DNA from 2 places in the Streptosporangium sp. NPDC049046 genome. Region 2 is predicted to be linked to the other one. Evidence: riboswitches for the same ligand, from Rfam matches in the RefSeq annotation. Region 2 holds a riboswitch; the other holds the start of a gene.
The links. Region 2 has a riboswitch for cyclic di-AMP ahead of AB0B96_RS17360 (hypothetical protein). Riboswitches for the same ligand answer to the same signal wherever they lie in the genome.

Region 1: linked by a shared signal. The riboswitch ahead of AB0B96_RS11925 (NlpC/P60 family protein) and the one ahead of AB0B96_RS17360 (hypothetical protein) in region 2 are both predicted to bind cyclic di-AMP.

The regions. Positions count from the first base shown of each region.
Region 1 covers NZ_JBEZEZ010000007.1:126,474-141,106, reverse strand. Annotated here, with positions in the region: gene AB0B96_RS11955 (DUF2520 domain-containing protein) at 218-1,108, shown strand; partial or broken gene panC (pantoate--beta-alanine ligase) at 1,213-2,034, shown strand; gene AB0B96_RS11945 (L-aspartate oxidase) at 2,238-4,904, shown strand; gene AB0B96_RS11940 (type III pantothenate kinase) at 4,904-5,686, shown strand; gene lysX (bifunctional lysylphosphatidylglycerol synthetase/lysine--tRNA ligase LysX) at 5,771-7,273, shown strand; gene AB0B96_RS11930 (LuxR C-terminal-related transcriptional regulator) at 8,049-8,249, shown strand; gene AB0B96_RS11925 (NlpC/P60 family protein) at 8,327-9,376, opposite strand; cyclic di-AMP (ydaO/yuaA leader) riboswitch at 9,382-9,529, opposite strand; gene AB0B96_RS11920 (amino-acid N-acetyltransferase) at 9,991-10,542, shown strand; gene AB0B96_RS11915 (RDD family protein) at 10,771-11,868, shown strand; gene AB0B96_RS11910 (Lsr2 family protein) at 13,155-13,487, shown strand; gene AB0B96_RS11905 (ATP-dependent Clp protease ATP-binding subunit) at 13,767-14,633, shown strand, end outside.
Region 2 covers NZ_JBEZEZ010000011.1:25,443-40,075, forward strand. Annotated here, with positions in the region: gene AB0B96_RS17340 (DUF427 domain-containing protein) at 49-432, opposite strand; gene AB0B96_RS17345 (antibiotic biosynthesis monooxygenase family protein) at 534-818, opposite strand; gene AB0B96_RS17350 (hypothetical protein) at 1,108-1,425, shown strand; gene AB0B96_RS17355 (DUF4253 domain-containing protein) at 1,774-2,520, shown strand; cyclic di-AMP (ydaO/yuaA leader) riboswitch at 2,890-3,039, shown strand; gene AB0B96_RS17360 (hypothetical protein) at 3,290-4,105, shown strand; gene AB0B96_RS17365 (hypothetical protein) at 4,289-4,660, opposite strand; gene AB0B96_RS17370 (roadblock/LC7 domain-containing protein) at 4,673-5,053, opposite strand; gene AB0B96_RS17375 (hypothetical protein) at 5,112-6,005, opposite strand; gene AB0B96_RS17380 (roadblock/LC7 domain-containing protein) at 6,010-6,456, opposite strand; gene AB0B96_RS17385 (DUF4032 domain-containing protein) at 6,543-7,754, opposite strand; gene AB0B96_RS17390 (class II aldolase/adducin family protein) at 7,818-8,465, opposite strand; gene ngcE (N-acetylglucosamine/diacetylchitobiose ABC transporter substrate-binding protein) at 8,797-10,248, shown strand; gene AB0B96_RS17400 (sugar ABC transporter permease) at 10,255-11,166, shown strand; gene AB0B96_RS17405 (carbohydrate ABC transporter permease) at 11,166-12,083, shown strand; gene AB0B96_RS17410 (hypothetical protein) at 12,193-12,795, shown strand; gene AB0B96_RS17415 (4a-hydroxytetrahydrobiopterin dehydratase) at 12,782-13,072, shown strand; gene AB0B96_RS17420 (superoxide dismutase family protein) at 13,203-13,778, shown strand; gene AB0B96_RS17425 (pirin family protein) at 13,812-14,633, opposite strand, start outside.

The sequences.
Region 1 (14,633 bases), on a different contig from region 2:
GACGCCACGTCGGCGCGTCGCCGTCCGAATCACCGTATGGGCCGGGTTTCCGGGCTCTTTCGTGGGTCACGTACGCTCCCGGTGTGCCCGATCCGGGCATACCGGGAGGAGACCTCGCCTCCGTTGCCGAACACGCGTCTTGACGCGGTCGCGACAGCACGGCCCGTTACTCTGGTCAATCGGGCACGGAACCCACATGGTCGAAGGACGGGACGTCATGGACGCAGTCGATCGCCCGGCACGGCTGGCCGTCGGAGTGGTTGGAGCGGGCAAGGTCGGTTCGGCGCTCGGCGCCGCGCTCGTCAGGGCGGGGCACCGGGTGGTCGCGACGAGCGGCGTCTCCGACGCCTCCAGGGAGCGGGCGGTCGAGCGGCTCGGGCTCGTCCCCGCGAGACCCGAGGACGTGGTGGCGGGCGCGGATCTCGTCCTGCTCACCGTCCCCGACGACGTACTGCCGGACCTGGTCTCCGGCCTGGTGGAGACCGGCGCCGACCTGCGCGGCAAGCTGGTGGCGCACACCAGCGGCGCGTACGGCCTCGCCGTGCTGAACCCGGCGATCAAGGCCGGGGCGCTACCGCTCGCGCTGCACCCCGTGATGACCTTCACCGGCCGTGACGACGACCTGCGCCGCCTCACCGGGATCTCGTACGGGGTGACCGCTCCCGACGCGCTTCGCCCGGTGGCCGAGGCCCTCGTCATCGAGATGGAGGGCGAGCCGGTCTGGATCGCCGACGAGGACCGGCCGCTCTACCACGCGGCCCTGGCGGGGGCGGCCAACCACATGGTGACGCTCGTCGCGGAGTCCTCGGAACTGCTGGAGAGGATCGGCGTGGAGCAGCCGGGCAGGATGCTCGGCCCGCTGCTCGGCGCGGCCCTGGAGAACGTGCTGCGGCTCGGCATCGCGGGGCTGACCGGCCCGGTGGTGCGCGGCGACGCGGGGACCGTCCGCAGACACGTGGACGCGCTCATCCTCGCCGCCCCCGAGGCGGCGGACGCCTACGTGGCGCTGGCCAGACTCACCGCCGACCGGGCGCTGGCGGCCGGGTTGCTCAAGCCCGAGGCCGCCGAGCGCCTTCTGGACGCCCTCGGCGGCAACAAATGGACCTGAACCCCCGGGAGGTTCCAATGATCGTGGCGGACGACCGTGCGGGGCTGCTCAAGGCCCGCGAGACCCTGGGGATCGGCGCGGGCGCCTTTTCCGGGGGAAGCGCGCTGGCACTCGTACCGACGATGGGCGCGCTGCACGAGGGACACCGCTCGCTCATCCGGCTGGCCCGCGAGAGAGCCGCGCACGTGGCGGTGAGCATCTTCGTGAACCCGCTCCAGTTCGGGCCCACCGAGGACTACTCCCGCTATCCCCGTACGTTCGACGCCGACCTCGAAGCCTGCGCGGCCGAGGGGGTGGGCGTGGTGTTCGCCCCCTCGGCCGAGGACATGTACCTGCCGGACAGGCAGGTCGGCGTGTCCGCGGGCGAGATGGGCTCGGTCGTCGAGGGGGAGTTCAGGCCGGGCCACCTCGACGGCGTGCTGACCGTGGTGCTGAAGCTGTTCAACCTGGTCCAGCCGGACGTGGCGGTGTTCGGGCAGAAGGACGCCCAGCAGCTCGCGATGATCCGCAGGATGGTCGCCGACCTGAACCTGCCGGTCTCGATCGTCGGGGGGCCCACGGTCCGCGAGCCGGACGGTCTGGCGCTGTCCAGCCGCAACCGCTACCTGTCGCGGGACGACCGGGTGGCGGCCCTCGCCCTGTCCCGCGCCCTTGAGGCCGGGGCCGGGCAGGCTCTCGACCGCGGTGACGGCGCGACCCGCACCCTTGGAGTGGGAGCCGGGCGGCGCGCGCCCGCGGAGATCCGCCGGGCCGCGCTCGCCGTCCTGGAGGCCGAGCCGTCGCTCGCGGTCGACTACCTCGTCCTGGTCGACCCGGCGACCTTCGCGGAGGTCGGCGACGACCACACGGGTGAGGCGATCCTCGCGGTGGCCGCGAGGGTGGGGTCCACCAGGTTGATCGACAACGTCACGCTCGACATTCGCTGATCCGCGGCCGTTCGGCGGTGGGGCCCGTGAGTCGCGGAGGAGGGCTCCCGTTTCGACCTCCGTCGGGGTGTACGGCCCCGAGCTGCCATGATTTCGGCGTTCGGGCGAAATGTCCTACCCCGGGGAACAGCCGATTCGCGGGGGGCGTTATCGTCACACTGACGAAATGAACGGCCTCTAACGAGCCCCGCGAGGAGGCGGCTATGAGCATCCCGGCCATTCCCCAGAGGTTGACCGCTCCCGCTCCGGGCTGGACGGTACGGGCGGACGTGGTCGTGGTGGGCTCCGGCATCGCCGGCCTCACCCTGGCACTGCGGTCCGCCGCCCTCGACCCCGGGGCGAAGGTCCTCGTCGTCACCAAGGACGTCCTGTCCTCGGGATCGACCCGCTGGGCACAGGGCGGCATCGCCGCCGTGCTCGACCCGCGGGACACCCCCGAGGAACACCTCTCCGACACGCTCGTCGCCGGAGTGGGCCTCTGCGACGAGGAGGCCGTCCGCACCCTGGTGACCGAGGGACCCGACGCGCTGCGCGGCCTGATCGCGATGGGCGCCCGGTTCGACACCGACGCCTCGGGGGCACTCCAGCTCACCAGGGAGGGCGGCCACCGGCGCGACCGCATCGTGCACGCGGGAGGCGACGCCACCGGGGCCGAGGTGCAGAGGGCGCTCGTCCAGGCCGTGAGGGAGTCGGGGATCGAGGTGATCGAGCACGCGCTCGTCCTCGACCTCCTCAAGGACGCCGAGGGCCGCACCGCGGGGGTGACCCTGCACGTCATGGGCGAGGGTGAGCGCGACGGGGTGGGCGCGGTCACGGCGGGGGCCGTGGTGCTGGCCACGGGAGGCATGGGGCAGGTCTACTCGGCCACCACCAACCCCCTCGTCTCCACCGGCGACGGAGTGGCGCTCGCGCTGCGCGCGGGCGCCGTCGTCAGGGACCTGGAGTTCGTCCAGTTCCACCCGACCGTCCTCTGGCTCGGCGAGCACTCCACCGGCCAGCAGCCGCTGATCTCCGAGGCGGTGAGGGGCGAGGGGGCCGTACTGGTCGACGCGGACGGCACCCGCTTCATGCGCGACGTTCACGAGCTCGCGGACCTCGCCCCCCGCGACGTCGTGGCGAAGGCGATCATGCGGCGGATGCGCGCCACCGGCGCCGACCACGTCTATCTCGACGCCCGCCACTTCGGCGAGGAGAAGTGGCGCACCCGCTTCCCGACGATCCACGCGGTCTGCCTGGAACACGGCATCGACCCGGTCACCCAGCTGATCCCCGTCGCGCCCGCCGCCCACTACGCCAGCGGCGGTGTCCGCGCCGACCTGCGCGGCCGTACCAGTGTGCCCGGCCTGTACGCGTGCGGCGAGGTCGCGTGCACCGGTGTGCACGGCGCCAACCGGCTCGCCTCCAACTCCCTGCTGGAAGGTCTGGTCTTCGCCGGGCGCATCGCCGCCGACATCCACGAGGCGCGTACCGTCCTCGCCGGGAGCGCCGGGAGCGCCGGGAGCGCCGGGAGCGCCGGGAGCGCCGGGAGCGCCGGGAGCGCCGGGAGCGCGACGCGGCCGGTCGAAGACGAGCCGGCCGCGAGTGGGTCGGTCGTGGGCGAGTCGGTGACGGGTGGGCCGGTCGCCGATGACCGGCCCACCGGCCTGATCGACCCCAGGGCCCGGAGCAGGATCCAGGGGCACATGAGCCGGGGAGCGAGCGTGCTGCGCGGCCAGGAGTCCCTGGGAGAGGTCGCCAGGGCCCTGCTGAACCTCAGGTGGACCCCGGTGGTGGTCGAGCCGTGCACCGAGTCCTGGGAGACCACCAACCTGCTGACGGTCGCCTCCGCGCTCGTGGCGGCCGCCCGCGAACGCGAGGAGACCCGGGGGTCACACTGGCGTGAGGACTTTCCCGAGCGGAACGACGACCGGTGGCTGGGCCACCTCGACATCACCCTGACAGCGGAGGGGCTGGCCATGACATACGCACCGCACGGGCAGCGCGCGAGCGCGCTGCCGCCCCAGGTGGAGAACGACCTCATCGAGGCGGGCCTGGACCCGAGGGCGGTGACCGCGGTCCTGGAGGCCGCCGCGGCCGAGGACCTGCAGGAGGGGGGCGACGTCACCAGTGTCGCCACCATCCCCGCCGACCAGACCGCCACCGCCGACGTGGTGGCCCGCGCCGACGGCGTGGTCGCAGGGCTGGCCGTGGCCGAGGGCGCGTTCTCCCACCTCAGCCAGGGCCGCCTGGTGACCGAGCGCAGGGTCAAGGACGGCGAGCGCGTCGCCGTCGGCGACGTGCTGATGACCGTCACCGGTCCCACCAGGGACCTGCTGACCGCCGAGCGCACCGCGCTCAACCTGCTCACCCACCTGTCCGGCATCGCGACCCTGACCGGCCGCTGGGTCCGGGCCGTCGAGGGGACCGGGGCCAGGATCAGGGACAGCCGCAAGACGCTGCCGGGACTGCGGGCCCTGGAGAAGTACGCCGTCCGGTGCGGCGGCGGAACCAATCACCGCATGTCACTTTCGGACGCCGCGCTGATCAAGGACAATCACGTGGTGGCCTCGGGTGGGGTCGCCGAGGCGTTCCGGGCGGTCCGTGACGCCTTTCCCGGCCTGCCGATCGAGGTCGAGGTCGATCGGATCGACCAGATCGAGCCGGTGCTGGCCGAGGGAGCGGAGGAGATCCTGTTGGACAATTTCACCGTCGAGGAGCTGGCGCGGGCCGTACGGCTGGTGGACGGCAGGGCGCGGCTGGAGTCCAGCGGGGGACTGACCCTCCAGGTCGCTCGTGCCGTGGCGGAAACGGGTGTTGACTACCTTGCCGTGGGCGCGCTCACGCATTCGGCGCCGGCGCTGGACATCGCCTTGGACCTTCGGGGGAATTGATGCTGCTTGCCATCGACGTCGGCAACACTCACACCGTTCTCGGACTCTTCGAGGGTGAGGACGTCATCGAGCACTGGCGGATCGCCACGGACGCCCGGCGGACGGCTGACGAGATCGCCGTCGTGCTCCAGGGGCTGCTCGGGCAGTCGCCGCTGCTCAAGGGCGCCGACGTCAACGGCATCGTGATCTGTTCCACCGTCCCCTCGGTGCTCAACGAGATGCGTGAGATGTGCCGCCGCTACTACGGCGACGTGAACGCGGTGATCGTCGAGCCGGGCGTCCGCACCGGGGTGCCGGTGCGGATGGACAACCCGAAGGAGGTCGGCAGCGACCGCATCGTCAACGCGCTGGCGGCGATCCAGCTGTACGGCGGGCCGTGCGTCATCGTCGACTTCGGCACCGCGACCTCCTTCGACGCCGTCTCCGCCAAGGGGGAGTACGTCGGCGCGGTGACCGCCCCCGGCATCGAGATCTCGGTGGACGCGCTCGCCACGGCGGGGGCGCAACTCCACAAGGTGGAGCTGATCCGTCCTCGCTCCGTGATCGCGAAGAACACCGTCGAGGCGCTTCAGGCCGGCATCATCTACGGCTTCGCCGGTCAGGTCGACGGGATCGTCGAGCGGATGGCGGCGGAGCTCGCCGACGACCCCGACGACGTCACCGTGGTCGCCACCGGCGGCGCGGCGCCGCTCGTGGTGAGCGAGGCCCGCTCGATCGACATGCACGAGCCCTGGCTCACGCTGATCGGCCTGCGCCTGATCTACCACCGCAACACGCCCTGAGGACGCCGGGGCACCGGGAGAGTCCCTCCCGGTGCCGGACGGGGGGAACTCACGGGGTTCGCCGCATCGGTACCCTTTGGAACTGTGACCGATGACGTGACCACCCCCGCCGAGGATCTGCCCGAGCAGATGCGCGTACGCCGGGAGAAGCTCGACCGCCTCCGTTCCGAGGACGTCGACCCCTATCCGGTGAACTTCCCGCGCACCGCGACCAACGCCGAGATCCGCCAGAAATACGCCGATCTCTCCGCTGACACCGCGACGGGCGACAAAGTGGGTGTCACCGGCCGCGTGATGCTGTCCAGGACCGGAGGCAAGCTCTGCTTCGCCACCATCCGCGACGGCTCAGGCGATCTCCAGATCATGGTCTCCCTGGACAGGGTGGGCGAGGAGTCCCTCGCCGCGTGGAAGCGCGACGTCGACCTCGGTGACCACGTGGGCATCGAGGGCGAGGTCATCACCTCCCGCAGGGGCGAGCTGTCCATCCTCGCCGACCGCTGGGCGATCACCTCGAAGTGCCTGCGCCCGATGCCGGAGAAGCACGCCGGGCTCACCGACCCCGAGGCGCGGGTCCGTCAGCGCTACGTCGACCTCATCGTCAACGACGAGGCCAGGAAGATGGCCCACACCCGCAGCGCCGTGGTCCGGGCCGTCCGCGACTTCTGGCACGAGGAGGGCTACCTGGAGGTCGAGACGCCGATGCTTCAGCCGATCCACGGCGGAGCCACGGCCAGGCCCTTCAGGACCCACATCAACGCGTACGACATGGAGCTCTACCTCCGGATCGCGATCGAGCTCTACCTCAAGCGGCTGGTGGTCGGCGGCCTGGAGAAGGTCTTCGAGATCAACCGCAACTTCCGCAACGAGGGCGCCGACTCCACCCACAACCCCGAGTTCACGATGCTGGAGGCGTACGGCACGTATCTCGACTACAACGACATCGCCGACCTGACCCAGCGGATGATCCAGAAGGCCGTGATGGCGGCCCTCGGCCACTCCGTCGTCGTCCACCAGGGCCAGGAGGTCGATCTCGGGCTGGCGAAGTGGCCGCGGATCACCCTGTACGGATCGGTCTCCGAGGCGCTGGGCGAGGAGGTCACCACCGAGACGCCCCTGGAGCACGTCCGCAAGCTCGCGGACGCGCGGGAGATCCACTGGGACGCCAAGTGGGGTCAGGGCAAGCTGGTCCAGGAGATCTTCGAGGCCCTCGTCGAGCACACGCTCATCCAGCCCACGTTCGTCATGGACTATCCGCTGGAGACCTCCCCGCTGGCACGCAACCACCGGGACAACCCCCTCCTCACCGAGAAGTGGGACCTGATCGGCTTCGGTACCGAGCTGGGCACCGGTTACTCGGAGCTGAACGACCCGGTCGAGCAGCGCCGCCGCCTCACCGAGCAGTCCCTGCTCGCCGCGGGCGGCGACGCGGAGGCCATGCAGCTTGACGAGGATTTCCTCACCGCCCTGGAATATGCGATGCCGCCCACCGGTGGCATGGGGCTCGGGATCGACCGTCTCATCATGGCCTTCACCGGCAAGAACATTCGCGAGACCATCCTGTTCCCGCTGGTCAAGCCGACCGCCTGAGCACGGCGAAGGGCGGCACGCAGGGATCTTGTGGTGGCGTCGGCCCCGGGCACCGCCCGGGGCCGGCGCCGTTTTCATGTGGTGGCGCGGTGAGACCGCCGTGAGTGCCGCGGGGCCGTCGACGAGACGGACGGGACGGACGGGACGAGAGCTGAGGGCTGGAAACGGTCGTCGCGCCCATGGTCCCCCATAATGCCGGACGCCTTTCCGTGCGGATCAGAAATCCATTTCCAGCACGTCCAATATCGCTTTCGCGTCCCATCGTCACCGCGTGATACTTCACGAATGCCGCGAAGCCGCTTCCTCGACCCCTATATTTCCGTCTTTTTCGCGGCGTGTCGTCAAGGTGGCGGATGGTGATGGCCGCCGAAGACTATCGGGAAGAGATCGGTTTTTACCGAGAAATGCGGGCAGTCCGGATCTCCGGAGGACCCGCTCCGGCGCGCCCGGCGGGGCGAGGGCTCCCGCGAAACCTTGTTCTGCCAGGACTTCGATCACCGCAGCCAGGGGTACCTGCCGGCTCGTGCTCGGGATGGGTCATGACATAGCCGCAAAGGCACTGACATATCATGAGTACTTCATGTAGCGCCTACTATGTCAATACTGGACGCGCGCTATGAAGAGCGGAACTTGACGACCTTTGAACAAGGCGTTTACCGTTCCTGGCGGACGGTATTCATTTCCGGCGTCTCGCACCCGGTTTCCAGAGTGGGGGGAGTGACTCTTGATGGCATATCCAGAAGTGGATTCACGCCATGGCGACAGCCCCCTGGGCATGAGCGATATCGGTCTCAGCGATGACGATCTCGTGCTGCTGGCTGAGCTCGCCAAGGGTGTCACGGTCGATCGGGTGGGGCGTCGCCTCGACATCAGCGGGCGGACCGTCAGGCGCAGGCTGAGAGGCATCTGCGACCGCATCGGTGTCGCCACGGCGATCGAGGCCGTCGCCTGGGCCGCACGCCGTCGCCTGATCTGACACGGCACCGCACGCGTGCCCGGCAGGTCGGGCCGGGCACGCGTGCGGACAGGGCAGGGGGGCGGGGTGGGGCACGCTCAGGCGGCGATGCGGACGCCTCCGACAAAGGGCCGGTTGTCGATCGTGGTGATGTGGACGACGTCACCCGTCCGGGGCGCGTGGACCATCAGGCCCGCGCCGATGTAGATCCCGACATGGTGCAGGTCGCTGTAGAAGAAGACCAGGTCTCCGGGGCGTAGCTCTTTCCTGGAGACGTGGGTGCCGGCGGTCCACTGGTCGCCGGTGTAGTGCGGCAGGCTGATGCCGACCTTCTGGTAGGCCCACATGACCAGCCCGGAGCAGTCGAAGGAGTTGGGACCCTCGGCGCCCCAGACGTACGGCTTGAGCTGCTGGGTGAGCGCCCAGCGGGTCGCCTCCGCGGCCTTGCCGCTTCCCACGATGGGCACGTTGGTCTTCACCCGGGCGCCCCTGTTGCCGACGGCCCTGGCACGCACCTCGCTGAACAGGTCGCTCTCGACCCGCGCGACCAGACGCTCGATCTTGGTCCGGTTGCCGTCGATCTCCGCCAGGAGCTTCTTGACCTCCGACGTCCTCGCCTTGGCGCCGGCCTTCGCCCGCTCGGCGGCCTCGATCGCCCGGGCGACCTGGGCGACCTCCTCGCTCTGCTGCTGCTGGAGCGCGTAGTTGGTGGTGGCCTGATCGAGGAAGGTGTCGGGGTCCGTCGCCTGTGTGAAGGCGAGTCCGGAGTTCAGGCCGCCCGACATGTAGGTGCTCTGCGCCAGGAGGGTGGCCTTGGTGCGACGGGAGGCCAGCTCCGACTCGCTCGACGCGAGGATCTTCTCGGCGCTCTCCGCGGCCCGCTGGGCCTGCCTGAGCTTGACCCGCTCGCCGTTGTACCGCTCGGCGAGGACGCCGATCTCCTCGTGCAGTTTCTCGGCCTGCTTGGCCAGCTGCTGGAGGCTGGGTTCGGGGTCGGCGGTGGCCGCGACCGTCGGTGTGCCGAGAGTGAGGGTGGCGAATGCCAGGCCGATCACCGCCATGCGGCGGCGCAGCCCGCGCGGCGCGCGTTCTCGACGGCGGGCGTCGTCGCCCGCGTTCTTTCCTCCGCGGTCGCGCTCGCGCTTCACCAACGGGCTCCTCTCCTCGGCCGCCTACCGGGTTAGCTGACGGGTTCGGGCCGGAGGCAGCCCTACCGAGTGCGCCGGTGGCACTCGGATTCACCCCCAAGGACGTGGTGGGTCCCCGGTTCCCCGTGGTGAGGGATTCGGCGGGTCAGGCTTTTACGTCTCTGACATCGAGCACGGAGATTAGTGCACCCGTGGTTCCTGCTCAACCAGAACTGCGAATTCAGTGGAGGTTCCGCAACTGAAGTGTCACGGAAAGATCACATGTCAATATGATCAACATGGCCATTACGCTGCCTTTACCTCCCCGGCGGGGGGTGCGGGGAAGGTCTTCCCAGGTCCGGGACCGTACCAAAGGTGAGTTGTGGCACACGTGAGATGCCGCGCGCCCAGTGTGGTAAAGCGATTACCGGCGGTCATGTGAGGGGGGTGTGCCGCGAGTTAAGGAGGAGCCGTAATTGAAGACCGGTGAGGACGTACGCTGAACGGTCATGGAGCAGCTTGCTGAGCATTCTCCCGTGCCGGTCGTGAGCACCCCGGGCGGCGGGGAGCGACGCGCGGGACCCGAGGGGGCGGAGCCTGACCCGCCCCTGCCCGCGGCGGCCGAGGTCGCGGAGATCGCCAAGGCCGCCGAGGTCTCGGTCCGTCGTGCCCGGACCCCGGACGTCCGCGCGATCAGGCGGCTCGTCGACACCTACGGCGGCGTCGGCCCCCGCCTGCTGGAGAAGGCCACCGTCACCCTGTACGAGGACGTTCAGGAGTTCTGGGTCGCCACCGACGCCGAGGGGGCGGTCATCGGCTGCGGGGCTCTCCACGTCCTCTGGGAGGATCTTGCCGAGATCCGCACCGTGGCCGTCGATCCGACCCGTCGCGGGATGGGAATCGGCCACCGGATCGTCTCCGCCCTCATTCGCACGGCCGCGGAGCTGGGCCTGCGCCGGGTCTTCTGCCTCACCTTCGAGGTCGACTTCTTCGCCAGGCACGGTTTCCGCGAGATCCAGGGCACGCCCGTCGCTCCCGCGGTCTACGCGGAGCTTCTCGCCTCCTACGACGAGGGCGTGGCGGAGTTTCTCGATCTGGAGCACGTCAAGCCCAACACCTTGGGAAACACCCGGATGCTGCTCCACCTGACACGTGAGCCCGACTGTGATGACTTTGGAGCTGACTGATCGGAAAGGTGACTGTCGATACCTATGTCGATACCTTGTGCAGCAGCAAGCATGTGCGTCTGACATTTGCCACATGCGCAGTCTAAGTGAGGTGACGCGGTGAGCACCGGACAGCCGCCGTATCCACAGGATGATCCCGACCGCGATCGCACACCGTCGGGACACCCGGATTACGGACAGCACAACGCGGGTCGAGCCGCTGGCGAACTCGATCCCGACGTAACGGTCATGGGATATCGGTCGGAGGCCTCACAGCCGAACACCGGCCCAGGACAGAGCCAGCCCGGCTACGGCCAGGGTTACGGGCAGCAGGGCTACGGCCAGCAGCCCGGTTACGGCCAGCAGGGTTACGGCCAGCAGCCCGACTACGGGCAGCAGTCCCAGCAGCAGGGCTACGGCCAGCAGGGCGGGACGGGGTCGTACGGGCAGCAGCAGCCCGGCTACGGCCAGCAGTCCCAGCAGCAGGGTTACGGCCAGCAGCCCAGTTATGGCCAGCAGGGCGGGACCGGCGGGTACGGCCAGCAGGGCGGGACGGGGTCGTACGGGCAGCAGCAGCCCGGTTACGGCCAGCAGGCGTCCCACGAGCAGTCGGGCTACGGTCAGCAGTCCCAGCCCGGTTACGGCCAGCAGGCTTACGGCCAGCAGCCGGGCTACGGCCAGCAGGGGGCCCAGCAGCCCGGCTACGGTCAGCAGCCGGACTACGGGCAGCAGTACGGCCAGCAGGGTTACGGCCAGCAGCCCGACTACGGCCAGCAGGGCTACGGCCAGCAGCCCGGCTACGGGCAGCAGGGCTACGGCCAGCCGTACGGCGGTCCTCCCGGGGCGCCCGCCCCGCTCGCGGAGTGGTGGCAGCGTCTGCTGGCGAGGCTGGTCGACGGGATCATCCTGGCGATCCCGGGGGTCATCATCAGCCTGGTGCTGACCGCGATGCTCGTGACCGCCCCCACCTTCGACGGCACGTCGATCACGGAGGGGAGCGGGACCTTCCTCGCCGGGCTCCTCATCGCGTTGGTCAGCGCGGCGATCTACATGGCCTACGAGTTCCTCATGCTCAGCAGGGGCGGCCAGACGGTCGGCAAGATGGTCATGGGCATCAAGGTCGTGCCGGTCGGCAGTGCCCTGCCGCCCGGTGGGCTCGGCTCCGACATGGCGGTCAAGCGCGCCGGGGTGATGTTCGGCCCGCAGTTCCTGAGCTGGATCCCCTTCGTAGGCTTCCTCTTCAACATCTTCAGCCTCGTGAACGTCCTGTGGCTGCTGTGGGACAAGCCGCTGCAGCAGGCCCTGCACGACAAGGTGGCGGGGACGGTCGTCGTCAAGATCAAGTAGTCCCCTGAATAACGGGGCCGGCGGTTCAACCGCCGGCCCCGTTTTCGTGCGCGGGTGAGAAAACGGGGGCCCTTAGGGGTCCGTAAGGGTCTCGGGGGCCGGGGCGCGGAAGCCTCAAAACCATTTGCCGCGCCCTGAGCAACGCGGGGGAAGTTATGACCGAGTCTCGACCCGCTCGCCGGAATATTCGCGTACGTTGCCCACAACGGGCTCACGTCCGCCCTGGGCGCCCTATGAGGGGTCAATGCCGGATCCGTCCCCGTCGGGGGTTCGTGCACTACTCGCCGAATGGTCGGCGCCGCGCGCCTCCGGCATCCTCGGTGACCTCGCGTCGGATTCTCTTCTTCGCCTTCCGCCGTGTGTTCGGGGCAGCCGGTGAAGACCTTCTTACGGATCCGGATCGGGGCGCCCGGTGTTGGCGAGGTTGTCTGAGGAGTGCATCGTGTTTGGTGGTTATACGGTCTACGACTATGTACTCCGTGCCAGAGTGGGTCGTACTCTTGGCAAGAAAGTGTTGAAGATCCGTCTTGTTCCATACACTTGTGTCACATCGGTTCACACCGAGGTGATGAAGCGAGCAGCTCCCCGTCCGGGCGTTCTGTCGACGGAGGGCATTCTCGCGATGAAGTCGTCGGCGGCGATCTCAGGCTCCATGGCAAGGTGTTGTTCATCCCGGCGGACAGCCCCCTTCAGCAGGGACTTCGTCGCCGGGAGGTCGATGGCGCAGCGGCGCGGAAGCCGCGCGGCATTGGTATTACGGCGACGATGATGATCACCTGATCGTCCACCTGGTTTTTCCTCGTGCCTTTACGACCACAACCGGTAAGAGAGCTGGAGAGAAGCATTAGGCTGGAGGAAGACGGCATGGTCGCCCCTGCGCGCGTGTCGCCGGTCGGTGGCGCTATGGTCATCTATGGGCGGTTCCAGCGATCGGGTGCGCTCGCGAGGCCCGGAGAGCCGCCGCCACATTTTCATGGTCCCCAGAAAGCCACCCACGGTGCGGAGCGAGGGCGAATGTACGACGTATTGTCCGCGTTGATACCCCCGGCGGTCGTCGGCGGGGCCTTCATCTTCGGAGTCGTCAAGCTACTTCGGAGTGAAGCCGCCGGCCGACGTCCGGCAAAACGGCCCGACCCCGAGTCGCAGAAGAGCTGATCCACCGGAGGCTCGACCGGTGAGTCTCGGTTGCCTGTGAGAATCGCCGAGCTCCTGGAATTGCCGCTCTTCGATCGCGGGTATATGTTTAGCTTGCGAATGAAACAATACTCCGCGAAAGGATTGTGTAGATGGCCAAGCAGATCCAGGAGATTCTCATCGACGACCTCGATGGGGGCGAGGCCAATGAGACTGTCGCCTTCGCGATTGACGGCACCAGCTATGAGATTGACCTGAGTGACGTTAACGCGAAGAAGCTCCGCGACTCCCTGTCGCCTTTCGTGCAGAGCGCCCGCCGTTCCGGCGCCCTGGCTCCCCGCCGCCGCCGCGCAGGCGGAGCGCGGGCACTCACGCGAGAGAAGAGCGCCGACATCCGGGCGTGGGCGAAGTCTCACGGACTCAATGTCAGCGAGCGCGGTCGGATCGCCTCGAAGATCGTCGAGCAGTACGAGCAGGCTCACTAGATCGGCTCAGTAGATCGAGTGAATCATGCGGTTATGGCGGTCACGGTGGGGTCCGGTGGCGGCCATGACCGCATGATGCGTTTTACTGGAAGACAAACGTCGTTCGCTTGCGGCGTAGCGGGAACATCGCACCCCCCATAAGTAGTTGGATGGAGGGTGAACGCCCTGCGCTCGGGGAACGTCTTCTGCATAGAGCGGTCGCCGGGTCGGGGCTACCATGCGGGATGACAGGGCTCGGATATCCCGGACCTGCCTGACCGCTCTGTGAGGAGCGACGAGATGTTCGAGAGGTTCACCGACCGCGCACGGCGGGTTGTCGTCCTGGCCCAAGAAGAGGCCCGGATGCTCAACCACAACTACATCGGTACGGAGCACATTCTTCTTGGCTTGATCCATGAAGGTGAAGGCGTTGCCGCCAAGGCTCTGGAGAGCCTCGGCATCAGTCTTGAAGGTGTGCGTCAGCAGGTCGAGGAGATCATCGGCCAGGGTCAGTCTGCGCCGTCGGGGCACATTCCGTTCACCCCGCGTGCCAAGAAGGTCCTTGAGCTGTCGCTCCGCGAAGCCCTGCAACTGGGACACAACTACATCGGCACCGAGCACATCCTGCTCGGCCTCATCCGTGAGGGCGAGGGCGTCGCCGCCCAGGTGCTGGTGAAGCTGGGAGCCGATCTCAACCGGGTCCGGCAGCAGGTCATCCAGTTGCTCCACGGCTACCAGGGCAAGGAGCCGGCCGCCGCGGGCGGTCCGACCGAGGCCGCACCGTCGACCTCCCTTGTGCTGGACCAGTTCGGCCGCAACCTGACGCAGGCCGCCCGTGAGGGCAAGCTCGACCCGGTCATCGGCCGGGAGAAGGAGATCGAGCGGGTCATGCAGGTCCTGTCCCGCAGGACCAAGAACAACCCGGTCCTGGTGGGAGAGCCCGGCGTCGGCAAGACCGCCGTCGTGGAGGGCCTGTCCCAGAAGATCGTCAAGGGCGAGGTGCCGGAGACGCTCAAGGACAAGCAGCTCTACACCCTCGACCTGGGCGCCCTCGTGGCGGGTTCCCGTTACCGCGGTGACTTCGAGGAGCGGCTGAAGAAGGTCCTCAAGGAGATCCGCACCCGAGGCGACATCATCCTGTTCATCGACGAGCTCCACACGCTCGTC
Region 2 (14,633 bases):
CGGGCACGAGAGCCGGGCGTCTCCCGGTGGACTCGGGCCGAAAGACGCTCAGGCGGCCGGTTCCTCGACGATGGAGTCGACCCGGTCGGGATAGAAGGCGACGTGGTCCTTGATCTCGGCGACGGCCGGATACGGCGACTCGTAGAACCACACCGCGTCCACCGCCTGCTTCCCGTCCACCGTGACGGTGTAGTAACTCGCGTCGCCCTTGAAAGGACAGTAGGAGGCGGTGTCGGTCCGCTCCAGCAGCGAGCGGTCGACGTCGGTGATCGGGATGTACTGCACCGGCGGGTACGCCGCCTCCCGCAGTGTCAACGCGCTCCGCGAGTCGGCGACCACCCGGCCGGCCACCGAGACGACGATCCGGGCCGGGTTCGGCGTGATCGTGATCGGGTGACTGGGGCTGGGCTCCAGGATGGGCTTGTCAGTCATGACGAGAACCCCTTTCTGTCATATCCAGTCTGCCGGACCCCGGACCCTGAACCGCGTCGCCGTCCCCCTCCCCGGTGGATGGGAGATCTGTCGCCTCCCGCTCAGGCGGGGCCGACGCCGGAGATCTGGTAGCGAGACACCTCGGCGTCGCGGATCATCGTCTCCTGGCCGTCGCTCGGCCCGGAACCCCGGAAGGCGTCGAGGGTCTCCTCCGACTCCCAGCGCTCGTAGACGTTGATCCGGCCGGTGTCGAGGAGGTCGGCGCCGAGCGTGAAGTCGAGGCAGCCGGACGCGGCGCGGGCCTGCTCGATCACGCTTACGCATCCCTTGAGGTAGTCGTCACGGGCATCGGGGTCGACACGGATCCAGCCGGAGATAATGATCACGATGGCAGGGTACGGCCCGCCACCGACATTTAGCCTCGCTCATGGACACGCGTGCCCCCTTTTCGCGTTGTCCTGGCCCACCGCGCCCCCTCCTCGTCAGCCGCGTATATAAAGGTGTCCGTCTTCCGCGCCGGTCGCGCATTCCAGACGTCGATCCTTCCGCGCCGGTCGCGCGTCTCGGGCGTCGATCTTTCCGTACGGTTCGCGCATATCAGGTGTCCGCCGGGCACGTAGGATTCGACGGCTGGGCAGGCGACGACGAGGACGACGAGGACGACGAGGACATGGTGTGAGCTTTGATCTCGGAGTCTGGTTCGCGGCCGGACCGATCACCGCGCGGGAGGCCCTTCTTCGATATCTCGCCTGGGACGAGAGCGGAGCCGCGCCCGGTGAGCCGCGCCCGGAGGTGGCGGCCTTCTACGAGGAGTTGACGGCGCTCTTCCCCGACCTGACCGTCGAGAACTACGGCGCCTCACCGTGGTCCGAGCCGCTCACCGTGGGGGAGGACTTCGTGCTGATGAACGCGGTCTTCCCACGGGCGGGGGAGGTGTGCCGCGTGGTCCTGGAGATGACGCGGCGCCACCCTCTGGTGCTCTTCGAGCCCTAGCTCTCCGGCTTCGCGGGCCTGTCCATTACCCCCGAGACTCACGGCGCCCTCGCGGACGTGACGTGCGGCCCCGAACGGCCTCGTTGAGCATTCGTCGGGCGTGGAGGGGTGGCACCCGCTCGGCTTCGTTCCCCTCTGTACCGATAATTTTTGCCTGGACCAGGGCAGAACTGTCCCTCGGGGTGGTTGACAGGCCAAAATTGATCCGTGGTCAGGATCGGATCGGTAGAGATGAGCGATTGCGAGCGTGAGAGACTCCCGCCAGTTCTGGGCCAGTTGTTCGCCGATGGGGGAGAAGGAGCCCACGAAGGCGAGGGGGACGGGGGAGGCAGGGGCAGGAGGCTCTCGGTGGAGTTGCCGCCGGGGGACGTGGTGTGGCCCGACCCCGGTTACGCTCAGCTCGCGGTCCGTCGCCGTCCGGCGTTCTGGCTGAGTGAGGTGACGGTCTCCGGCGAGTACTGGGCCCGGTTGAGGGCTCAGCACGAGCAGTCGGGCCTGTGGCCGGTCCTGCTGGAGGACTCCGTCCAGCCCTGGTCGGCGGGTCAGATCGCCCCCGACACCGCCGCGCAGATCGACAACTACAACGCCGCCGCGTTCATGGCCGAGGTGTGGTCCGACTGGATCGAGAGGGCGACCCTGGACCAGCTCGAAATCCTCGATCCCTACGGTCCCGAGTGTCCGGGCCCGGCGCCGGCGGGAAGGCTCGCCGCCGATCCCGGTGTGGTCGCCGACTGGTACGCCGGGCTGGTGGCCGAGCGCAGGACCCCGCTCGGGCTCGTCGCGGTGGAGCGCGGGGCCGACGCCCTGGCCGTGATGGGCTGGCAGGGCGCCCTGAACCACAACGAGTGGATGGTCCCGCTCGCGGCCGTCGTACGGAGCTGGGAGGAGAGGTTCGGGGTGCGGGTGGTCGGGATGGGTTTCAACACTCTCGACCTCAGCGTCGCCGCGCCTCCGACGACCTCCGAGCACGCCCTGCACGTCGCGGCGGAACACTGGACGTTCTGCCCCGACAGCATCATCCAGGGGGCGGGGACCCTCATCGACTACGCCGAGCAGATCAAGGGCAGGAACGCCTGGTCGTTCTGGTGGGACTGACCGGACGGGGATGACCCGCGGGGTGGGGGAGATCCCGTGCGGGTCTCGGTGAGGGGTCCGCGATGGGCTGCCCCCCGGTGAGGAGGCCCTGTGTGGGTCTTGGGGAAGGACCTCTGTCCCACGAGACGGACTGTCGGCCGCCGGTGGGGAGACCCCGTCCGGGGTGGGGGTTCTCGCGGCGGTTGCCGGGATGGGAGAGGCGTTCTCGCTGGTAGGGCGGGTGTCGACCTGGCGGGGCAATCGATGGGGCTTCCTTGAAGCTTGTAGGTAGATCTTCTGGGTTTTTCATGGTGTTTGCTTTGCTTTGTCCGGTTTGGTGGGTAGTGTCCACTGTTATCGGTTGGCGACCTGCCCTTCACAAGAGGAGGCGGCCGGCCGACGTCGAATCCCGAGGGCCCGCAGGGCTCCGGAGCCGGGGAACCAATTTTCCGGGGTGAATCCGCCGCGAACGCGCGGCGGTAGGGCAACTCCACCGCCCGAACCCGTCAGCTAACCCGGTAGACGAGATGGAGAGGAGATCCCCTCATGGATCACCGCGTCACCACGTCGGTGGACCCCCTGTCGGCACCGACCACCTGAACTTCAACGCCGCCCCCCGTCCCCTCGACCTCGCCGCCGCGCCTGACCGTGGCACCTTCAGGACCGTGCTCCGCGTAGCGATCGGCTGATCCGGCTACGCCACCTTTTCCGATGAGCGCGTCCCCGCCAGTGCACCCCTTCGGTGTTCGCACCTGGCCGCCCCGTTCCCTCGCGAAAGAGCCATTTCTCCATGCACCCCTCCTTTGGTATGCACAAGAACGACCTGAACACGCTCTGTCCGGGCGAGCGATCCCCGTACAGGAACACCTCCTTCGGGCGCGGCCTCGCCGCGGCCCTCACCGCCGCGAGCCTCCTCGTCTCCGGCGGTGTCGCCCTGGCGCTCCCCGCCTCCGCGGCCCCCGCCGCCACCCGCCTCGCGAACGACCCGGCGGCCGGCGCGCCCGCCGGTACCGAGGCCGTTCTGCTCCAGGGCGCGACCACGGCCTCCTACTTCTGGGACGACTCCTCTGGCCGGGCCGGTGACACCGGACTTCCCGCCAGCGGCAAGCCGATGCAGAAGGGCATGATCGCCAGCCCGAGCTGGCCCCTGTTCACCGAGGGATACATCCTCTACAAGGGCAAGAAGGCGAAGTTCTTCGTCGGCGACCGCGGCCCGGGTAACCCCTCCAACCAGGGCATCATGATCGACATCGACGCCAAGACCTTCGCCGACCTGACCGGCGGCACGTTCAACGCCGGCACGCTCGGCGTGGACGGCAACGGTGGCATGGGCCACATCGACATCCAGTACGTCGTCACCAAGTGGGGCGGCGGCACGGGGATCAAGAACCACCCGGTCGCGTTCTCCACCGGCGCGTGGAACCGCAGGGACACCAGCCCGGCCCAGCCGCCGACGACCGTCTTCGCGATGGCGAGGAAGCTGGGCATCGGCCTGCAGACCCAGCTGGTGAGCGCCGAGGCGCGACCCTGGCTCGGCAAGCCCAAGGTCATGGTCGAGCACGTCTCCGAGTACGTTCCCGACGGCGTGGCCGCAGAGAAGAACTGACCCCTACGGTGTGGCGGCCGGGAAGAACCGGCCCCCGTCACCGTCCCCGAGGGGGTAGCGGCAGGGAAGAGCCGACCTCGTCACCGTCCCCGGCGGCACGGACGCCGGGAAGAACCGCCCCCGAGAGGCGTGGAGGGTTCCGGTGCGGCCCGCGCCTGCCGGGACGCGGGCCGCACCAAAGGATCAGACTTCGAGCTTCTCCTCGATGCCACGCAGGTTGTGCCGGGCGAGCGCGAGGTTGGCCCGGTTCCGGTCGAGGGCCAGGTAGAGGAACAGCCCTTTACCGCTCCGGCCCGCGATAGGGCGGATCACGTGATACTGCGTGCCGAGCGTGATGAGGATGTCCTCGATGCCGTCCTTGATGCCGAGCGACTCCATGGTCCGCATCTTCGCCCTGACGACCTCGGTGTTACCCGCGGCCGCGACCTGGAGGTCGAGGTCCTTGGACCCGCCGAGCGCGCCGAGCGCCATCCCGCTGTTGTAGTCGACGACGACCGCGCCGATGGCACCGTCGATCGCCATCATCTCCTTGAGCGAGATGTCCATGTTGCCCATTACTGTCTCCGATCACTGGGATATCGATGTGCGTGAGCTGACGGCGGCGAGTCGATCCGCCGTTCTGCGGCCCTCCAGCCTGAGCAGTCCGAGATTGGTCCCCGGGCGTGCCAGGACTGTGAGAACGATCTTGGGTCCGGCGGCGTAGAACGCCGCGTAGCCGTTGGTTCCGGAGATGAGCGTCTCCTCGAAGGCGCCCTTGCCGGCGATGCCCGTCATCCGGCGGCTCAGGGCGAGCACCGCGGAGGAGAGCGCGCCCGTCTGCTCGATGTCGTTTCTCAGGTCGCTGGCTATCGTCAGGCCGTCGACACTGCACGCGATGCTCCCGTCCACATCGGGTACGCGTTCTCGCAGCATCGCCATCTCACGGCGTATCTCCTCGCGCAGTTCCACCGGCATCCTCCTTCCGATCAACTTCAGCGTCCGTAGCCTTATCGGCATGTGACCGGGCTCAAGTCATTGCCTCCAATGCGTTCCTGAGCCGGATGAGCAGGTTGACGTCGGCCGGGTCCCCGTTCGCCCTGGGGATCCACTCCGACGTCTCCACGGAGCCCGTCCCGGCCGCCGGGATCTCCGTGGCGCCCTTCGTCCGCCTGGGCAGCGGGTCCGGCACGGCGGGGGCCTCGGCCGGACCGGGCTCCGGGACGCGGAGCAGCCCGGAGGAGGCGAGCTGTCGTACGGCGAGCAGCACCGAGTACGCGGGACGGCCCAGTTTGCGCGCCAGCTCGGCCGGGGTCGCGACGGAGTCGGCGCCGACGAGCACCTCCCACTGGAGCGCGCTCAGCACCACCCGGTGGGCGCCGATGCGCTCCACCGGGACGACCGGGAGCGTGTCCAGCTCCGCGGACGGCCAGATCTGTTCCAACTGCGCCTTCCTCCGCTCGCACTCCCGGAGCAGGCCGGTCGCGTCGAAGTACCACTGCGGTCCGAGCCAGTGCAGCTCCCCCCGCCGGAACCTGGGCCGGTGCCCGGTGGCCCGCAGCAGGAAGTACGCGGCGTCGAGCACCGTGCTGAGCACGCAGAACTCCAGCTCACCCCTGGTGAGCAGGCCCTGGGCGATCAGCCGCTCGCCCCCCGTCGGCTGGGGCTCCCGCGACTCCTGCGGCCCGGGAGGGAGCGCGGGGTCCGGTCGCCGGCGGGTGGTGGCCTGCCTGATCTGCCGTACGGCGTGGGCGGATATGCCGCAGCGGGCACCCAGCAGGTCCTCCAGCCGAGGGGCGGACGCGCTCTCGGCGTAGGTCACCCGGCCGTCGGTGAGGTAGACGACCCCCGCCTTGCCGAGTCGCAGGGATCCGGTGGCGTGGTCGCCGGCGAGCCCGCTGAGGATGTTCTCGACGCTGGGCATGGGCTCACGTGGATATCAGACGGCCGGAAAGGGCCTGGAGGCGGTGGCGGGCCAGTGCCAGGTTCGAGCGTTCCGGATCGAGCCTGACGTAAATGACGAGCGGGCCGTCGAACGGCGTTTCCAGCGGCTTCAGTAAATGGTGTCCGCCGTCCGTGGTCACGATCATGTCGTTGATCCGGACCGTGCCGCCGGGCACGGTGACGGCGAGCCCGTCGAGCGTCGCGCGCAGGGTCTCGCTCAGCCCCGCGGCCGACCTCTCCACGTCGGCATGGCGGCTCGCACCGCCGGCGGCCACCGCGGTTCCGCTGGTCTGATCGATGAGGATCGCGTCCAGGGCCCCGGGGATGGCCATTACCTCGGTGAGGCAGTCTTCGATTCCGAGCACGTGCTCTCCCTTGCCGACGACTTCGAACGTCGCCCGGTCAGCGTAGGGAAAAGCCTCGGAAACCACTCTCTCCGGCTAGGGGTTTGATGGGAGAAGGGGGAGGATTCACCACCCCGAGGGGAAGTTATGCACCCCGGATGGAAATCAACCCTTTAGTCCTCGGCGATGAGTGCCTTTTCGTCCGGCTTGAAAATGAGAATGTTCTTCACATAGGAATTCACCGCGGCGGGCAGGCCGACATCGGTCCCGGCCTCCTCCGACATGTACCAGCGGTGGTCGAGCACCTCGTGGAAGAACTGCGCGGGCTCCAGCTTGCCCCGCATCTGGAGGGGGACGGCCAGCACCGTGGGCTGGAAGACCTCGGCGAGCCAGCGGTGGGCCACGATCGCCTCGTCCTCGTGGCGAAGGCCGTGTGACACGCGGAAGGAGTCGAGGTCGTTGAGGAGGCGTCTGGCCTGGTTCTCCTCCACGTCCAGGCCGGTGAGCCGCAGCAGCCTGCGCTGGTGGTGCCCGGCGTCCACGACCTTGGGCCGGACGATGAGCCGCCCGGTGCCCGCCTTGCGGCGGACCATCATCTCCGCGACGTCGAACCCCAGGGAGTTCAGCCGGCGGATCCGCTGGTCGATCATGTGCCAGTCGACCTCCTCGATGATCTCGTCGGAGGTGAGTTCGCCCCACAGACGGTGGTAGCGGCGGCAGACCGAGTCGGCGACCTGCTCGGGGTCGATGGAGGAGTGCAGCAGCCCGCCCGCCTCCAGGTCGAGCATCTCGCCGAAGATGTTGGTGTGCGCCACCTCGATGTCGTACAGCCGCTGCCCCTCGCTGATCATGGGGTGCAGCTCGCCCGTCTCGGCGTCGACCAGATAGGCGGCGAAGGAGCCCGCGTCCCGGCGGAACAGGACGTTCGACAGCGAGCAGTCGCCCCAGTAGAAGCCGCTGAGGTGCAGTCGTACGAGCAGCACGGCGAGGGCGTCGAGCAGCCGGTTGAGCGTCTCCGGGCGGACCGTCCCCGACATGACCGCGCGGTAGGGCAGCGAGAACTGCAGGTGCTGGGTGATGAGCGCGGAGTCGAGCGGCTCGCCGTCCGCGCCGGTCCGCCCGGTGACCACGGCGACCGGCTCGACGGACGGGGTGTCCATCCGGCTCAGGTCCCACAGCAGGCGATACTCGCGCTTGGCGTAGTACTCGCTGATCTCCTTGATCGCGTACACCTTGCCCGACAGGCGGGCGAAGCGCACCACGTGCCGGGAGATGCCCCGGGGCAGGGAGACCAGGCGGTGCTCGGGCCACTGCTCCAGCGGGACGTCCCAGGGCAGGCGGATGAGGTCCGGATCGCTCGGCGCGCCGGTGAGCTGCAGGGGCATGGGGTCAGTCCTCGCGATGGGTGGTCCGGCGGTGTGCAGGACGGGCAGGTGGTCGCGCCGCGCTCAGTCCTCGCGGCGGGGAAAGGTGGGCGGGTCGAGGGCGCGCCGGACCACCGAGGCGAGCTGCTCCTCGGTGAGCACGCGGGGCTCGCCGACGCTCCTGGCCCGCACGTAGACCTCGCAGAGCCACTCCAGCAACCTGGTCGCCTCGAAGGCACCGTCCAGGTCGTCGCCGATCGTGACCCCGCCGTGGTTGGCCATCAACGCGGCACGCCTGTCCTTGAGCGCGGCCCTGACGGAGGCGGCGAGCTCGGGGGTGCCGTAGGTGGCGTATTCGGCGACCCGCACGGTCCCGCCGAGCAGCAGGACGTTGTAGTGGATCGGCGGCAGCTCGCTCATGGTCGTGGCGACCACGGTGCCGAAGACGGAGTGGGTGTGCACGACGGCGCCGGCGCCGGTGGTCGCGTAGACCGCGAGGTGCATGGGGGTCTCCGACGACGGCCGCAGATCGCCCTCGACGAGGTGTCCCTCGATGTCGACGACCGGGCAGGCATCGGGCTCCAGCCGGTCGAGGGAGACGCCGCTGGGTGTCACGGCGACCAGGTCGCCCACGCGGACGCTGAGATTTCCCGCGGTCCCGACGACCAGTCCGGTCGTGGCGGCCCGATGGCCGTACTCACACAGCAGGCGGCGCTGCTCGGCCAGCAACATGTCGTCAAAAGTAGGGGGTTGCGGTACCGGGCGGCAAACCTTCATTATCTGGTCTAGACCGGTTGCCGCCTGTCGGTGGTCGGCGAGCAGGGTTCCTCTACCTCTCCGGCGGTCGTGCGTCAACGGTTGGTAGAGGAATTTAGACCGCTATGTGCTGTTTCGTTGCCGGATAGCACTTCCCTGGCGTTTGGTTGCTACCGGATATGTCGCGAGGACATCACGGCTCGGTCTAGACCGGATGCGGGCCCTTGACGGTGGGCTCCAGGGATACGTACCTTCGGGCAAACGTTTAGGAAACTTTCCTAATTGATCCCCCGTGCAGGAGGGTTACATGTCCACATCGGCCAGTACGCCCGGAGATATCACCCGGCGGCAGATGCTCCGCCGGATCGGCATGACCGCTCTGATCGCCGGCCCCGGCGCAGGGATGCTCACCGCCTGCGCCACCGGCGGCGGCCCGGCCCCCGCCGCCTCCGCGGCACCCTCCGCGAGCGGCGCGGTCTCCGCGGCGAACCCGTTCGGCGTCGCCGCCGACGCGCCGCTCGAGGTCGTCATCTTCAAGGGCGGCCTGGGCGACAGCTACGCCACCGAGGTCCACGAGCCGCTGTACAAGAAGGCGTTCCCGCAGGCCCAGATCAAGCACGTCGCCACCCAGCAGATCGCCCAGACCCTGCAGCCGAGGTTCGCCGGCGGCGACGTCCCCGACATGATCGCCAACTCCGGCACCGACCTGATGGACAACGGCGCCCTGCAGCAGGAGGGCCAGCTCCTGGAGCTCACCGAGCTGTGGGACGCCCCCTCCATCGACGACCCGAGCAAGAAGGTGCGCGACATGGTCGCGCCGGGCACCGTCGAGTCCGGCCTCATCGACGGCAAGCCCTACCTGATGAACTACGTCTTCTCCGCGTACGGCCTCTGGTACGACTCCGCGCTGTTCGAGAAGAACGGCTGGACCCCGCCCAAGACCTTCGACGAGTTCAAGACCTTCGCCGAGACGGCGAAGGCGGCGGGGATCACCCCCTTCGCGTACGCGGGCAAGAACGCCTCCTACTACATGTACTGGATGATCCTCATCTCCGCCGCGAAGATCGAGGGCAACCAGATCCTCATCGACGTCGACAACCTCGCCGACGGCGTCTGGCAGCGCGACGCGATGAAGCAGTCCGCCGCAGCCTGGGCCGAGATCGCCAAATACATGGACAAGTCCTTCGAGGGCCTCATCCACACCGAGGTGCAGCTCCGCCAGAACCAGGGCAAGATCGCGCTGTACCCGTCGGGCTCCTGGCTGGAGAACGAGCAGAAGGAACAGACCCCCGAGACCTTCAAGTACGCGCTGACGCCCACCCCCAGCGTCACCGCCGCCGACAAGATGCCGTTCGAGGCCATCCGCGCCGCGGCCGGCGAGGCCTACATCGTCCCCGCCAAGGCGAAGAACCCCAAGGGCGGCCTGGAGTATCTGCGCATCATGCTCTCCAAGGAGGGCGCGCGCGGCTTCACCGAGAAGTCGGGCAACATCACCGTCGTGACCGGGGCCGCCGACGGCCTGGAACTGTCACCGGGCAACGCGAGCCTCAGCGCCGCGCAGACCGCCGCCGGCCAGAACATCGTCACCTTCAGCAGCTTCGAGAACTGGTACAAGGAGTTCGAGACCGAGCTGCGCAAGCAGACCAACGCGCTGATGTTCGGCCGCATCTCCGCCGACGAGTTCTGCGAGAAGGTGCAGAAGGCCGCCGACAAGACCAAGGCCGACTCGTCCATCACCAAGCAGGAACGGAAGGTGTAGCTTCCGATGCGGCAGGGCAAGTATCCGTTCATCGTCGGCTTTCTCGCCGCGCCGGTCCTCCTCTACGTGGTCTTCGTGATCAGCCCGTACATCCAGGCTTTCCAGATCTCGATGACCAACTGGAAGGGCATCTCGGCGAACCCTCAGTTCATCGGCCTGGAGAACTTCACCAGGCTCTTCGAGGACGAGGTCTTCTGGGCCGCGGTGCGGCACCACGGTGTTCTGCTGCTTGTCATGCCGCTGGTCACGATCGTGATCGCCCTGTTCTTCGCCTTCCTGCTCAACCTGAGCGGCGGGCAGCGGGACGGGCGGATGACCGGGATCTGGGGTTCGAAGGTCTATCGTGTGATCTTCTTCCTGCCCCAGGTCCTGGCCGTCGCCATCGTCGGCGTGCTCTTCCAGGCGATCTACCGCCCGGACGGGACCGGCGTGATCAACGGCCTGCTCGGCAAGGTCGGCATCGAGCCGGTCGGCTGGCTCATCGACCCGGACATCGCGCTGCTGTCGATCATCGCGGTGATGGTCTGGCAGGCCGTCGGCTTCTACGTGGTCCTGTTCTCGGCCGGCATGTCCTCCATCCCCAAGGACGTCTTCGAGGCCGCCGCGCTCGACGGCGCCGGCCGGTTCACCCTGTTCTTCAGGATCACGATCCCGCTGCTGTGGGACACCATGCAGGTCGCCTGGGTCTATCTCGGCATCGCCGCGTTCGACGCCTTCGCCCTGGTCCAGGTCCTCTCGGTCGACCGCGGCGGGCCCGACAACTCCACCACGGTGCTCCCGCTGGAGATCTGGCGTACGGCGTTCAACTTCTCCAAGTTCGGCTACGCCTCGGCGATGGGCGTGGCGCTGTTCTTCATGACCATCACGTTCGCCGCCCTCACCCTGCGCGTGACCCGGCGCGAGAGGATCGAGTTCTGATGGCTGCGCCTCCCACGGACACGGCTCGCAAGCCCGACGCCACCCGCCCCGCCGCCCCCGCGCGCGCCGGGCGCCGGGTGAGAAACCCGCTCGGGATCTTCGGTGCGCTCTCCCACGTCGCACTGCTGGTCTGGGCGATCCTGATCGTCGGCCCGATCCTCTGGACGTTCCTGTCCTCCTTCAAGACCAACACCGAGATCTTCGGGGACGCGATCACACTCCCCGCCTCGTTCGGCTGGGACGCCTGGGGCCGGGCCTGGGAGAAGGCCCACATCGGCCAGTACATGCTGAACACCGTCTTCGTGGTGGCGTGCAGCACGGCGGGCACCATGCTGCTCGGCTCGATGGCCGCGTACGTGCTGGCGCGCTACACCTTCCCCGGCAACAGGTTCATCTACTTCCTGTTCGTCTCGGGGATGACCTTCCCGGTCTTCCTCGCGCTGGTCCCGCTCTTCTTCGTGGTGAGAAACCTCGGCCTGATCGACACCCACTTCGGGCTGATCCTCGTCTACATCGCCTACTCGCTGCCGTTCACCGTCTTCTTCCTGTCGGCGTTCTTCAAGACGCTGCCCACCTCGGTGGCCGAGGCGGCGATGATGGACGGCTGCTCGCACACCCGGACGTTCTTCCAGATCATGGTGCCGATGGCGAGGCCGGGGCTGATCAGCATCACGATCTTCAACATCCTGGGCCAGTGGAACCAGTATCTTCTGCCGATCGTGCTGCTGTCGGGCAACGTCGAGGACAAGTGGCTGATCACCCAGGGCGTCGCCAACATCTCCACCAGCGCCGGGTACGAGGCCGACTGGCCGGGGCTGTTCGCCGCGCTGAGCATGGCCATCATCCCCGTCATGATCATTTACATCATCTTCCAGCGCCAGATCCAGTCGGGTCTGACCTCGGGCGCCGTCAAATGACCGGATCCGGTCAAATAAACGGTCTCGGCGAGTAATCCCGGAGGCGTCGTCGGGAGTCGTTCATATTCGGAACGACTCCTGTCCCCTTCTCCCGTGGAGAACCCGACACATGGCCCACCCCGACCAGGATTTCCCCTTCCCCTTCTTCGGCGCGGGGGAGGCGAGTTACTACATGTGGGCCGAGGTGCACGTACGCTTCGCCCGTCAGCCCAGCAGCTCCCAGCGTGCGGTCATCGTCGACACCGTCCCGGCGCCCCTGCGCGGGGCGATCGACTGGTGCGAGGGGCGCCAGCTCATGGTGGCGAGCGGCCTGCTCCTGCACGGCACGGTGGTCCGCACCTACCCGGTCGCCGACGGCGAGTCCGACCGCATCGGCGACGACGGCTGGCTGTACGCCGCACCCTCCCGGATCGCCGCGTTCAACGCCGACATCGAGCGATGGCTGCTCCGCATCAGCCGCGAGTGCCCGATCCTGGCCGCCTACCGCGCCGAGGACCCCGACAGCGGGGGCACCCGCCTGTCGGGCTGGCACGAGTGGAGCCTCGCCAGGCTGCCCGAACTGCTGTCCGAGCTGGAGCCCCTCCTCGACCAGGCCAGCCACGCCACCTCCATGGCCCAGGGCATCATGGCCATGGCCAGGCGCGCCGGAAGCCTGCCCAGGCTTGGTGTCCTCGCCGGAGACATGATCTCCTGGGGGGATGAACCTGCTTGACGACTCCACGGTGGACGCTCGGCTGACCGGCCTGCCCGAGTGGCGGCGCGAGGGCGACGAGATCCGCCGCACGATCAACGCCACCGATTTCCCGACCGCGATCCGCATCGTGGACGAGATCGCGGTGGAGGCCGAGAAGCTCGACCACCACCCCGACATCGACATCCGCTGGCGCACCCTTCACCTGGCGCTCAGCACACACAGCGCGGGCGGCCTGACGGAACTCGACTTCACCCTGGCCGCCCGCATCGACGAGATCGCCTCGGCCAACGCCTGAACCGCTCCCGCGCCGATCACGTCTCGCGCTTCCCGGCGGCATGGCCGAGAGTGGTCAATGCTCAGAGTGATCATATGATTACTGGATATGGTGAGCTCTGCTCTTCTCCGGCCGCTCAAGGAGATCGTGGATGCGCATCATGGGAGTTCTCGCCGCCGTGGCTCTGCTCTGCGCGGGCTGCGGTGATCAGGCCGCCGATCCGGCCGGGCGCGGCCCGGCCGTGGCGTCGGCCACCCCGGGCGCCCGCGAGATGCGTCTCGTCGGGGGCGGCACGTTCACCGATCCGGCGCCGCGCGCCTCCGCCATCGTCTACGACACCCGGCTGGTGCCGCCGGGAGCCTGGGCACAGGTCAACGTGGAGTCCGGGGCGGTGCTCGCCACCGCCACGGTCACCGTGAAGGGCATGCTCCCCGGGCGCACGTACGGGGCGCACCTGCACGTCAACCCGTGCGGCTTCAAACCGGAGGACGCCGGGCCGCACTACCAGCACTCCCACACCCACGCGAGCGCCGAGAACGAGGTCTGGCTCGACTTCACCACCGACGCCCAGGGCGCCGCCACCGGCACCGCCACCCAGGACTGGGCGCTCGTCCCCGGGCGGCTCCCCAGGTCGCTCGTGATCCACGCCGAGCCCACCCGCAGCACGGGTCCCGAGGCCGGCGCGGCCGGTCTTCGCATCGCCTGCGTCACCCTCGTCGAGCGCTGAGCCCGGCACCGGATGGCCGGTGCCGGACCGCGCTCAGGCGTGGCCGGCGGGGATGGTGCCGAGGCGGCCCGCCTGGTAGTCCTCGAACGCCTTGGCCAGCTCCGCCTGGGTGTTCATCACGAACGGCCCGTAGTGCGCCACCGGCTCGCCGATCGGACGGCCGCCGAGCACGATGACCTCCAGGTTGGGGCTACGGCTCTCCTGCGTACCGGCGGCCGAGAGCGTGATGGACTCGCCGTCGGTGCCCAGCCCGGGCAGGTTGCCGAAGCCGTCGAAGACGGCCAGCTGACCCGACTCGATCGGCTGCCGGTCGCCGCCGACGGTGCCGCGTCCCGACAGGACGTACGCGAGCGCGTTGAAATCCTTGCGCCAGGGGAGCGTCAGCTGGGAACCGGGGCTGAGGGAGGCGTGCAGCAGGGTGATCGGCGTCCGGGTGGAGCCGGGGCCGGTGAACTCGCCGACCTCGCCCGCGATGAGGCGGACCAGTGCTCCACCGTCGTGGCTGCTGAGAAGGACGACATTGGTCCTGCCGATGTCCTGATACTTCGGTGCGACCATCTTCTCCTTGCCCGGCAGGTTGACCCAGAGCTGGATCCCGTGGAACAGGCCGCCCTTGGCGACCAGCCACTCCGGGGGAGCCTCCTTGTGCAGGATGCCACCGCCGGCCGTCATCCACTGCGTGTCGCCGTCGGAGATCGTGCCGCCGCCGCCGTGCGAGTCGGCGTGGTCCATCACGCCGTCGATCATGTAGGTGACGGTCTCGAAGCCCCGGTGCGGGTGCCAGGGGGTGCCCTTGGGCTCGCCCGGCGCGTAGTCGACCTCGCCCATCTGGTCCATCATGATGAACGGGTCGAG